2 regions of the Shewanella sp. KCT genome follow, and region 2 is predicted to be linked to the other one. Evidence: predicted binding sites of a transcription regulator. Region 2 holds the regulator's gene; the other holds the start of a gene.

Region 1 (4,914 bases), on a different contig from region 2:
TTGGTCAAAATCGCACCGGATAATGGAATCCGGGTAAACTGCGCGACGGCATCTTCAAGCACTCTTCTTTGACTTGTAGATGACAGTACCAGATAACTGCGAATAGGTAATCTGCTATTTGCAGTTAAATTATCAAGTTGCTGGAACAATCTCACATCTCTCTGTCCCATGCCCGCCGTATCTATCAATACTAGCTTGCGATTGCGGAACTGATAAAGAATTTGTTCCAACTCATTGAGATCATGAGCTTGCTTGACCGGGCACCCCATTATTTTGCCATAGGTTGCCAGCTGCTCATAGGCTCCAATGCGATAATGATCGGTAGTAATGAGTGCAACTTGATCTGAACCATGCTGTGCGGCGAATCGAGCGGCTAATTTTGCGACACTCGTCGTCTTACCCACACCAGTTGGGCCGACAAAGGCGACCACACCGCCCTGACGAACGATGTCGTCCCCTTGGTTGTCGAGCATGTTCGCCAAGCTGCGTGGTAAGGCCTTCACCAGATCCGCCGGCACATAATGCTCGCTCAAGGCCGATAACTTGGCGGCGACCTCAGGGCTAAACTCGGCGTCCAGCAGGCGACTCTCTAGCATGGCGCCGACTGGATCCAGACGACTCTTCTGCTCGGTCAGCAGTGAGGTCACTTGATGTGTCAGTAGGTTGCGAAGTGATGCCAGCTCCTCACGCATAGACTCGAGTTCGCAGCCGGCCGGCGCGCTCTTATCGCGCTTTGCACGGTTAAAATTCTGGCTCTCATGTGTGTTGGCATGGGGATTAGCCTGCATGCTGCCATGCATATTAGGCGCTGCCATCTCATCGCTTGGCGCCTTCAATCCCTGGGCCCAGGCAGGCATCTCGAGTGCTTCATTCGATTGGCTTAGCTGCTGACTGACGCGATTTTGTTGACGCTCGAGCAGAGCCTGCAGCGAATCGGCCACGGGTGATGGCTGTTTTTTTGACTCTGCCTTGATAGGTTGACGACCGATAGAGACCTTCTCCTCGGCAAGGTCGAGAAAGCTAGGTGATAGAGGCGCCGTATCGCTCGACTTCGCCGCGCTAGGCTTAGGTTCGTCGTAGTCGACCGCCGCGACGATCTCGATACCGCCGGTAACTTTCTTGTTCGACATGATCACCGCATCCGAACCTAATGTCTCTTTCACCTGGGCCAATGCAGAGCGCATATCTTTTGCCAAAAAACGTTTTATTTTCACTTAAATACCCTCTACTGGCCGACCGCTGATACGATGCGAATTTGTTTCTCATCAGGCACCTCTTGGTAAGAGATCACCCGCAGATTTGGAATCGTATGTTTAACAAAACGCGACAGCGTCGAACGTAACATACCCGATGTCAGTAGGATGGCTGGTTGGCCCACCATCTCCTGACGCTGGGATGCGTCGAGTAACGACTTTTGCATCCTCTCGGCAAGGCTAGGTTCGATATTCGGCCCCTCGCCTCCCGTTGCCTGCATAGACTGATGCAACATCTGTTCCAATTCAGGCGCCAAAGTAATGACAGGAATTTCCGGCTCTGGGCCGCTTATTTCTTGAACAATCATGCGTTTAAGTGCAATACGTACCGCGGCGGTAAGCACCTCCGTATCGTTACTCTTAGGCCCGTACTCGAGTAGCGTCTGAACTATGGTTTTCAGGTCGCGGATCGACACGCCTTCGTTAAGCAGGTTCTGCATCACCTTGACCACAGTGCCCAGCGGCAAGACATCGGGAATGAAGCCACTGACCAGCTTAGGCGAATGCTTGGCCAGCATATCCATCAGCTGCTGCACCTCTTCGTAGCCCAGCAACTTGGAGGCGTTATTGGTTAACAGCTGACTCAGGTGAGTCGCCACTACGGTGGCGGCATCCACCACGGTATAACCTAGCGTCTGAGCATGTTCTCTGAGCTCAGGGGCGATCCACACAGCTTCCAAGCCGAAGGCGGGATCTGTGGTCTCGACACCATCAAGTTTGCCGTAGACCTGACCTGGGTTGATGGCCAGTTCACAATCGTGACGAATATCCGCCTCACCAGAGGCCACGCCCATCAGGGAGATACGATAGGTGTTTGGCGCGAGATCTAGATTATCGCGAATATGCACGGCGGGCACCAAGAAGCCCAGCTCTTGGGAGAGCTTCTTACGCACGCCCTTGATACGTCCCAGCAGCTCACCACCCTGGCCCTTATCCACCAGCGGGATCAGACGATAGCCCACCTCCAGACCAATGGTGTCCACCTGCTGCACATCATCCCAGCTAAGCTCTTTAGGCTTGGCATCGCCGGGAGTCGCAGGTGAGGTCTTAGCGATCTCCAAGGCGCGTTGTCTGTCGAGATCTTTCTTACGATGCAGAAAATAGGCACCGCCCGCGGTGATCAGGCCAAAGCTGAGAAAAGCGAAATGCGGCATGCCAGGCACTATGCCCATAGTCAGCAGGACGCCCGCGGCGATAGCCAGCGACTTAGGGTTGTCGAACATCTGGCTCATCACCATCTGTCCCATGTCGCCAGATTCATTCTGACGGGTCACCATCAAGGCCGCCGCGATGGAGAGCAAGAGGCCAGGGATCTGCGCCACCAGGCCGTCACCGATTGTCAACAGAGTGTAGATCTCGACCGCAGAGGAGAAGTCCAGCCCATGCTGCGCCATACCTATGACGAAGCCGCCCAGGATGTTGATCACCAGAATCATGATGCCGGCGATGGCATCCCCTTTTACAAACTTGGAGGCACCATCCATCGCACCGTAGAAATCGGCTTCCTTGGTTACTTCGGCGCGGCGAATACGGGCCTGATCCTGATTAAGGATCCCGGCGTTAAGGTCGGCGTCGATTGCCATCTGTTTACCTGGCATGGCATCCAGGGTAAAGCGAGCACTCACCTCAGAGATACGTCCGGCCCCCTTGGTGACCACGGCGAAGTTGATGATGATCAGGATAAGAAACACCACCAGACCCACGGCATAGTTACCGCCAATCACCACAGAGCCGAAGGCCTCAATCACCTTACCGGCAGCGTCGCCACCGTTGTGCCCCTCGAGCAAGACGATACGGGTCGAGGCGACGTTAAGCGCCAGACGCAGCAAGGTAGCAACCAGCAGCACAGTGGGAAAGGCAGCAAAATCCAGGGGGCGGTCGGTATAGATGGCCACTAGCAAGACCACCAGGGCCAAGGCGATATTAAAAGAGAACAGGATATCCAGCAGGAAGGCTGGCATGGGCAAGACGATCATCGCCAGCGCCGCAAGCACCAATATGGGCGTACCTATCCCTTTAAAATTGGCGGGTTTTACCTGTTTTATCTGACCGAGCGTTGCTTTCAAATCCATCAATCTAGCGCCTGAACTTTGACATCTAGCAAGGATTCAGCAAAAAGTACGCCAACTTAAGGCCGGCTTAGTTCGCAGCGACTCGAGCGGATAACAAACGAACAAATATCAAACAGTACAGACGCAAATTAAGAGTTAACCAGCTTAAAGCGTTAGTATTTTAGCTCATCTGGGATAGGCTGATTAATAGGGATAGGTGTCGGACGCTTACCACCTTTTTGCTGATACTGACGCAGCTGAAACACATAGGCCAGTACCTGGGCCACGGCGGTAAACAGCCCCTCCGGGATCTCCTGATCTATCTTAGTGGTGTGATAGATGGCCCTGGCCAGTGGCGGCGCCGAGACGATAGCGACATCATGCTCGCGGGCGATCTCACGAATCTTAAAGGCGACATCATCCACCCCTTTGGCAAGCACATAGGGCGCGGCAGCCTTGGTCACATCATACTTCACCGCCACGGCGTAATGTTCTGGGTTGACGACGATAACGTCGGCATTGGGCACCTCTGCCATCATACGCCGCTGCGCCATCTCACGCTGCATCTGACGCACCCGGCCTTTCATTTCCGGCTGCCCCTCGGTGTCCTTGTACTCATCCTTGATCTCCTGCTTGGTCATCCTCAGCTGTTTGTTATGGTTCCAGATCTGAAACGGCACATCGATCACCACGATAATCACGGTAGAGGAGCAGAGCACGATAAACATCCACACCAGCAGATCCAGCGCGTTATAGACGTTGCCCGGCAAATGCCCCTGGGACAGGGTAAGAATATCGGTGAAATAGTAGCTGAGCAAAAGATAAGCCATCAGGGCCACCACGGAGAACTTGGCGATCCCCTTGGTCAACTCCACCAGGGCCTGCACCCCGAACATACGCTTAAAGCCGCTAATGGGGTTCATCTTATTGCCCTTAGGCATGAACGCCTTAGCGGAGAAGGTGATCCCGCCGAGCACCACGTTACCCAGAAAAGCAACGAAGGCAAGAAACAGCACAAAGCTGGCCATAGGGATCGCCAGCTCCTTGAAGACCATCATCCAGATATTGAACAGACTATTGGTGTCGTAGATCTCCTGCCTGCTTATGGTAAACAGGTTCGTCATCACGCTCATCAACGACTGGCCCAAGCTCGGCCCTATGACGGCAAATCCCACCGCCGCCGACATCAACACAGCAGAGGTGCCCAGCTCCTTAGATCGGGCGACCTGCCCCTTCTCTCGCGCCTGTTCGCGTCGCCTGGGGGTCGCCTCTTCGGTCTTCTCCTGACTGGTATCGTTATCGGCCATCAGAAGCTCCCAGCAGTGCTACATTGCAGCTGCACCAGATCGCACAGCAACAACTGGGCCGAACGCCAGACCTCGTCGAAATGCGCCATGATAGGCGTCAAGGTCAACCAGAGAATAATCAAACCACTTACCATGGTCACGGGGAAACCGATGGCGAAGATGTTAAGCTGCGGCGAGGCGCGGGTCATCACCCCGAAAGAGAGGTTGATCAGCAAGAGCGCCACAATCGCCGAAATAGACATGGTCAGCGCCGCGCCGAACATATAGGCGCCCCAGTCCGCCAGACGCCGATAGCTGGCGATG
Region 2 (4,914 bases):
TACGCTGGCGGCGGAGGCCTGTTTATCGCCCTGGATCAGGGTGACCTCGGCGTCGAACTTGGCGGCGAGCACCGCCAGCTTGGTCGCCGCTCTGGCGTGCAGGCCCAACTTGTTGCAGATGGTCAGCTCGCGAGCCAACTTAGTCATGCTTTAGCTCTCGGTGGCGCGCCTGAACCTTATGCTTGCCCTTGTTGAACAGCTTGGCGAGCTGGTCGGTCACATAGACTGATCTGTGCTGGCCGCCGGTGCAGCCGATGGCGATGGTGAGGTAGCTGCGGTTGTTGCGCTCCAGGTGTGGTAACCAGGTTTCCAGCAGGTTTTCGATCTGCCAGATGAACTTGTTGACCAGGGGCTGCTGACTCAGAAACTGCTGCACAGGCTCATCCAGGCCGGTCAGAGGCCTTAGCTCAGGTTCCCAATGGGGATTGGGCAGGAAGCGCACGTCAAACATGAAGTCGGCTTCGGTCGGCATGCCATATTTAAAGCCGAAGGACTCGAAGTTGATCACCAGCTCCTTGTCGACCGTGCCCAGCAGGATCTCACGTACCTTGTCGCTCAACTCATAGATGTTGAGGTTAGAGGTGTCGATATAGTGATCCACGAGTTTGGCGATGGGGTCGAGCAGCTTGCCCTCGAGCTGAATTGCCTCCTTGAGGGAGACCTTAGAGCGTGACAGCGGGTGTAGTCTGCGGGTCTCGCTATAGCGCTTGAGCAGTACATTGTCGCTGGAGTTCAGGAAGAAGCTTAAGATTTCGGTATCTTTGGGGAGCTTGGCCAGCTGCTTTTCCAGCTGGATCTCTTCGCTGGGCATGTTGCGTACATCGACGCTGATGGCCACGAGATCGCTGCGTCCCTTGAGCTGCTCCAGCAGGGACTCCATCATCTGCAAGGGCAGATTGTCGACACAGTAGTAGCCTAGATCTTCTAGGACCCTGAGTGCGACGGATTTTCCCGATCCTGAGCGTCCGGATACCAAAACCAATTTCATTGGGTGATCACCTGATAGAGTTCGGATTCGTCTTGGGTCTTTCTTAGCTGCTTCATGATCGCCTTATCATTGAGCTTCTCGGCCATAGCGGCCAGGGTGCTAAGATGTTGCTCGCATTGATCTGCGGGCACCAATAACGCAAAAAGGATATCGACGGGCTGATTGTCAATGGCATCGAATGCGATTGGTTCAGCACATTTCACCAGTACGGCCACGGGTTGATCTATGTTAGTCAGCCGTCCGTGAGGAATCGCGATACCATTGCCTATACCTGTGCTGCCCATTTTCTCTCGAGCCAGAAGGCTTTCAAATATTTCTTGAGAGGAGAGGGTGGGGTACTGGACAGCGGCTAAGTCGCTGATAAGCTCCAGTACCTTTTTCTTACTGCCCGGAGTGGCGCAGGTGGTGCACTCCGGCCGCAGGATGGTACTCAGTTCCATCGTTAATGTTTAGTAAGCTTCTCTTTGTGTTTAATGACCTGACGATCGAGTTTGTCAATCAGGGAGTCTATCGCGGCATACATGTCCGCATGTTCGGATGTTGCGAACACTTCTCCGCCACGGAGATGTAACTTTGCCTCAACCTTCTGTTGCAACTTTTCGACATTTAATACAACGTGCACATTATTGATCTGATCGAAATGACGTTCAAGCTTTGTGAATTTCTCTTCGATGTAGCTTCGTAGAGATTGGGTGATCTCGATATGGTGCCCAGTCAGGTTTATTTGCATAAAGATAGTCCTCCAGTTTCCAGGTTTGTTTTATAAGCTCTTGCGCTGATTCGAGGGCGGTATAAGCATTGCCTCGCGATACTTGGCAATGGTGCGTCTAGCCACCTTAATACCCTGTTCGGCCAAGAGTTGAGCCATCTTGCTGTCGCTCAATGGCTTTTTCTGGTTTTCCGCAGCAACCAGCTTCTTGATGAAGGCACGTATTGCTGTTGAAGAGCACTCTCCGCCATCGTCGGTACCGACGTGACTGGAGAAGAAATATTTAAGCTCGAAGATCCCTCTCGGGGTATGCATATATTTTTGCGTGGTCACACGTGAGATGGTGGATTCATGCATCTCCACCGCCTCGGCGATGTCGTTCAGTACCATGGGCTTCATCGCCTCTTCGCCAAATTCGAAGAAACCTTGCTGGAAGTCGACGATACAGTTGGTCACCTTGAGCAGGGTCTCGTTGCGACTCTCCAGGCTCTTGAGGAACCATTTGGCTTCCTGCAGGTGACCGCGAATAAACTGGCCGTCCGCCTGACTCTTAGTGCTGCGGGCCATGGCGGCATACTGTTGGTTGACGTTGATCTTGGGCATGCTGTCTGGGTTGAGCTCGACTACCCAGCGTCCCTTCTTCTTGGTGACGGTCACATCTGGGATCACGTACTCGTCGCGGCTGGCGGTGATGGCGAGCCCTGGACGGGGATTCAGGGTCTGGATCAGGGCGATGGCATCCCTCAGCTCATCTTCCTTGAGCTTGGTCTTGCGCATCAGCAGGCGGAAGTCGCGTCCGGCGATGAGATCCAGGTGTTCCTTGATCAGCATGCGGGCGTTAGCGATGTGCGGCGTGTCGTCACTGTATTGGGCCAGCTGGATCGTCAGACATTCGCTGAGGTCGCGGGCCGCCACGCCAATAGGGTCGAAGTGTTGTACCCGTTTGAGCACCGCCTCGACCTCGTCGAGTTCGATCTCAGGGTCGCCCATGGCCTCGAGAATATCTTCACAGGTCTGGGTGAGGTAACCGCGCTCGTCGATAGCGTCGATGATGGCGGTAGCGATGGCCAGGTCGTTATCGGAAAAAGGGGTCAGGTTCTTCTGCCATTCCAGGTGTTCATACAGACCTTCGCTGGTCTCGCCCTGAAAAGGCATGTCGTCGTCGCGCATGGCGCCCGAGCTTGAGTTTGGCGAGGCGGTGTAGACCTCATCCCAGGTGGTATCCACCGGCAGCTCGTCAGGCATAGAGTCTTGAGTCAGGGCATCTGAGGTCTCGACCCCTGAGTTATCCTGGCTCGAATCCAGCTCTATCTTGTCGTCGTACTTGCTGTCGAAGCTGTCGCTGACGCTATCGTCTTGCAGCTCGATGCTGGCGCTCTCCTGCTCTTCATCCAACTCCAGTAGCGGGTTGGATTCTAATGCCTGCTGGATCTCCTGCTGCAACTCTAATGACGACAACTGCAACAGACGTATGGCCTGCTGTAGCTGGGGCGTCATGGTGAGATGCTGACCCATTTTGAGCTGAAGTGACGCTTTCATCGTACTGCTATTCCCTTGTTTCTAATTATAAAATGAGAAAGCTCTGGCTATATGTGCCGGACAAATATATCGGATAGTTCCTAAGGCCACAATTAACGCGTGGTTTTTCCTCTGTGGCCCCATTATAAGATTAACTATAGCTTGAATTGTTCACCTAAGTACACTGCTCGTACTTGCTGGTTGTCTAAGATTTCGGCGGGTGTGCCCTCGGCGATCAGATTACCATGGCTGACGATATAGGCTTTCTCACAGACATCTAATGTTTCGCGCACGTTATGGTCGGTGATCAACACCCCCAGGCCGCGATTCTTGAGCTGCTCAATGATCTTCTTGATGTCGATTACCGAGATGGGATCGACCCCGGCGAACGGCTCGTCGAGAAGAATAAACTTAGGGTTGGCGGCCAGCGCTCTGGCGATCTCCACCCGGCGACGTTCACCGCCCGAGAGCGCCATGCCGTGGCTGTCACGGATATGGGTAATATGAAACTCTTCCAGCAGGTGTTCCAGCTCCTCTTCGCGGCCATCGTTATTAAGATCGCTGCGGGTCTGGAGCACGGCCATGATGTTGTCCCGCACCGAGAGCTTACGGAAGATACTGGCTTCCTGAGGCAGGTAGCCTATGCCTTTGCGGGCGCGTAGGTGCATGGGGTCTAGCGTCAGGTCGTCATCGTCGATAAAGATGCGGCCCTTGTCGCTCTGTACCAGGCCGACGACCATGTAAAAGGTAGTGGTCTTGCCGGCGCCGTTTGGCCCCAACAGGCCGACGATCTGCCCGGTCTTTACCGTGAGGCTCACGTCTTGGACAACGGCACGACTCTTATAGCTCTTGGCGAGGTTCTCCGCCTTCAAGATCAGGTCTGTCATTGTTTTTCCTGTTCTGGTTTCTTCTCGGGCTTCTGCTCTGGCTGGATCTGTTCCTGATAGTTCTCAGGCTGAATGATGGTGATCACTCTGTCTTTGCCTGTGCTCTCGGCGATCAGCTGTTGCTGCTCTATGTTGTAGCGGATCTGCGAACCCGTGACTTGGCTGCCTTCCTGTTCCAGGGTGGCGTCGCCGATCAGTGTCAGGGTGCGGCTGGAAAGCTCGTAGCGGATCTCCTTGGCGCTGGCCGAGGCGGGGCGGCCATCTTCCATCACCTGAGAGTAGGTGGCCGGGTTGCCGGTAGCGATCAGTATCTTGCCGCTGTTCTTCTCTTTGCTGAAGGCACGCAGCTCACTGGCCAATATCTTGATAGAGCCTTGGGTGACCTCGACCGGACCGTGGAAGATGATCTGGTTGTTCTTAATGTCGGCTTCCTGGCTGGCGGCTGAGATCTTAACCTCTTGCAGCAGGTCGTTCACCTTGGCATGGGCGCCAATACTGACCAGGGGCAGCAGGCCCGCAAGAATAAGGCTATTTAGTTTCATATGTTCCTTCTACCTGACTCGTCAGTTTGATATTTTGGGCGTTGAGATCGGCATATAAGCCTTCCCCCGTGATGAGAAAATCACGCCCTGTGATCCGAATGCTTCTGTCGGATGTCATAATCATAGTATTGAGATCCAGCTCCAGATAGGTGGTCTCTATGGTCTGAATCGGTTCCTCTGGGCTAATGGCATCAATGATAACATTATTTTCCAGGGTGACCCGTCCGCTATTTTTGTCCAGTGTGCCCTTGGTGGATCTCAGGCGCCACT

What was found. Region 2 encodes sigma-54, which starts transcription at its own class of promoters, with help from an activator protein. Its sites were predicted from a motif close to GTTGGCACGNNNNTNGNNT; they were not measured.
Region 1: a site for sigma-54 is predicted at 3,363-3,381, ahead of flhA (flagellar biosynthesis protein FlhA). Genes of this name have one in related genera too.

Annotation. Positions count from the first base shown of each region.
Region 1 covers NZ_LVDJ01000017.1:64,402-69,315, reverse strand. The annotation lists gene flhF (flagellar biosynthesis protein FlhF) at 1-1,214, opposite strand, end outside; gene flhA (flagellar biosynthesis protein FlhA) at 1,226-3,325, opposite strand; gene flhB (flagellar biosynthesis protein FlhB) at 3,478-4,611, opposite strand; gene fliR (flagellar biosynthetic protein FliR) at 4,611-4,914, opposite strand, start outside.
Region 2 covers NZ_LVDJ01000008.1:160,193-165,106, forward strand. The annotation lists gene AYI87_RS13085 (HPr family phosphocarrier protein) at 1-147, opposite strand, end outside; gene rapZ (RNase adapter RapZ) at 140-988, opposite strand; gene ptsN (PTS IIA-like nitrogen regulatory protein PtsN) at 985-1,428, opposite strand; gene hpf (ribosome hibernation promoting factor) at 1,431-1,718, opposite strand; gene AYI87_RS13105 (RNA polymerase factor sigma-54) at 1,749-3,236, opposite strand; gene lptB (LPS export ABC transporter ATP-binding protein) at 3,371-4,102, opposite strand; gene lptA (lipopolysaccharide transport periplasmic protein LptA) at 4,099-4,644, opposite strand; gene lptC (LPS export ABC transporter periplasmic protein LptC) at 4,631-4,914, opposite strand, start outside.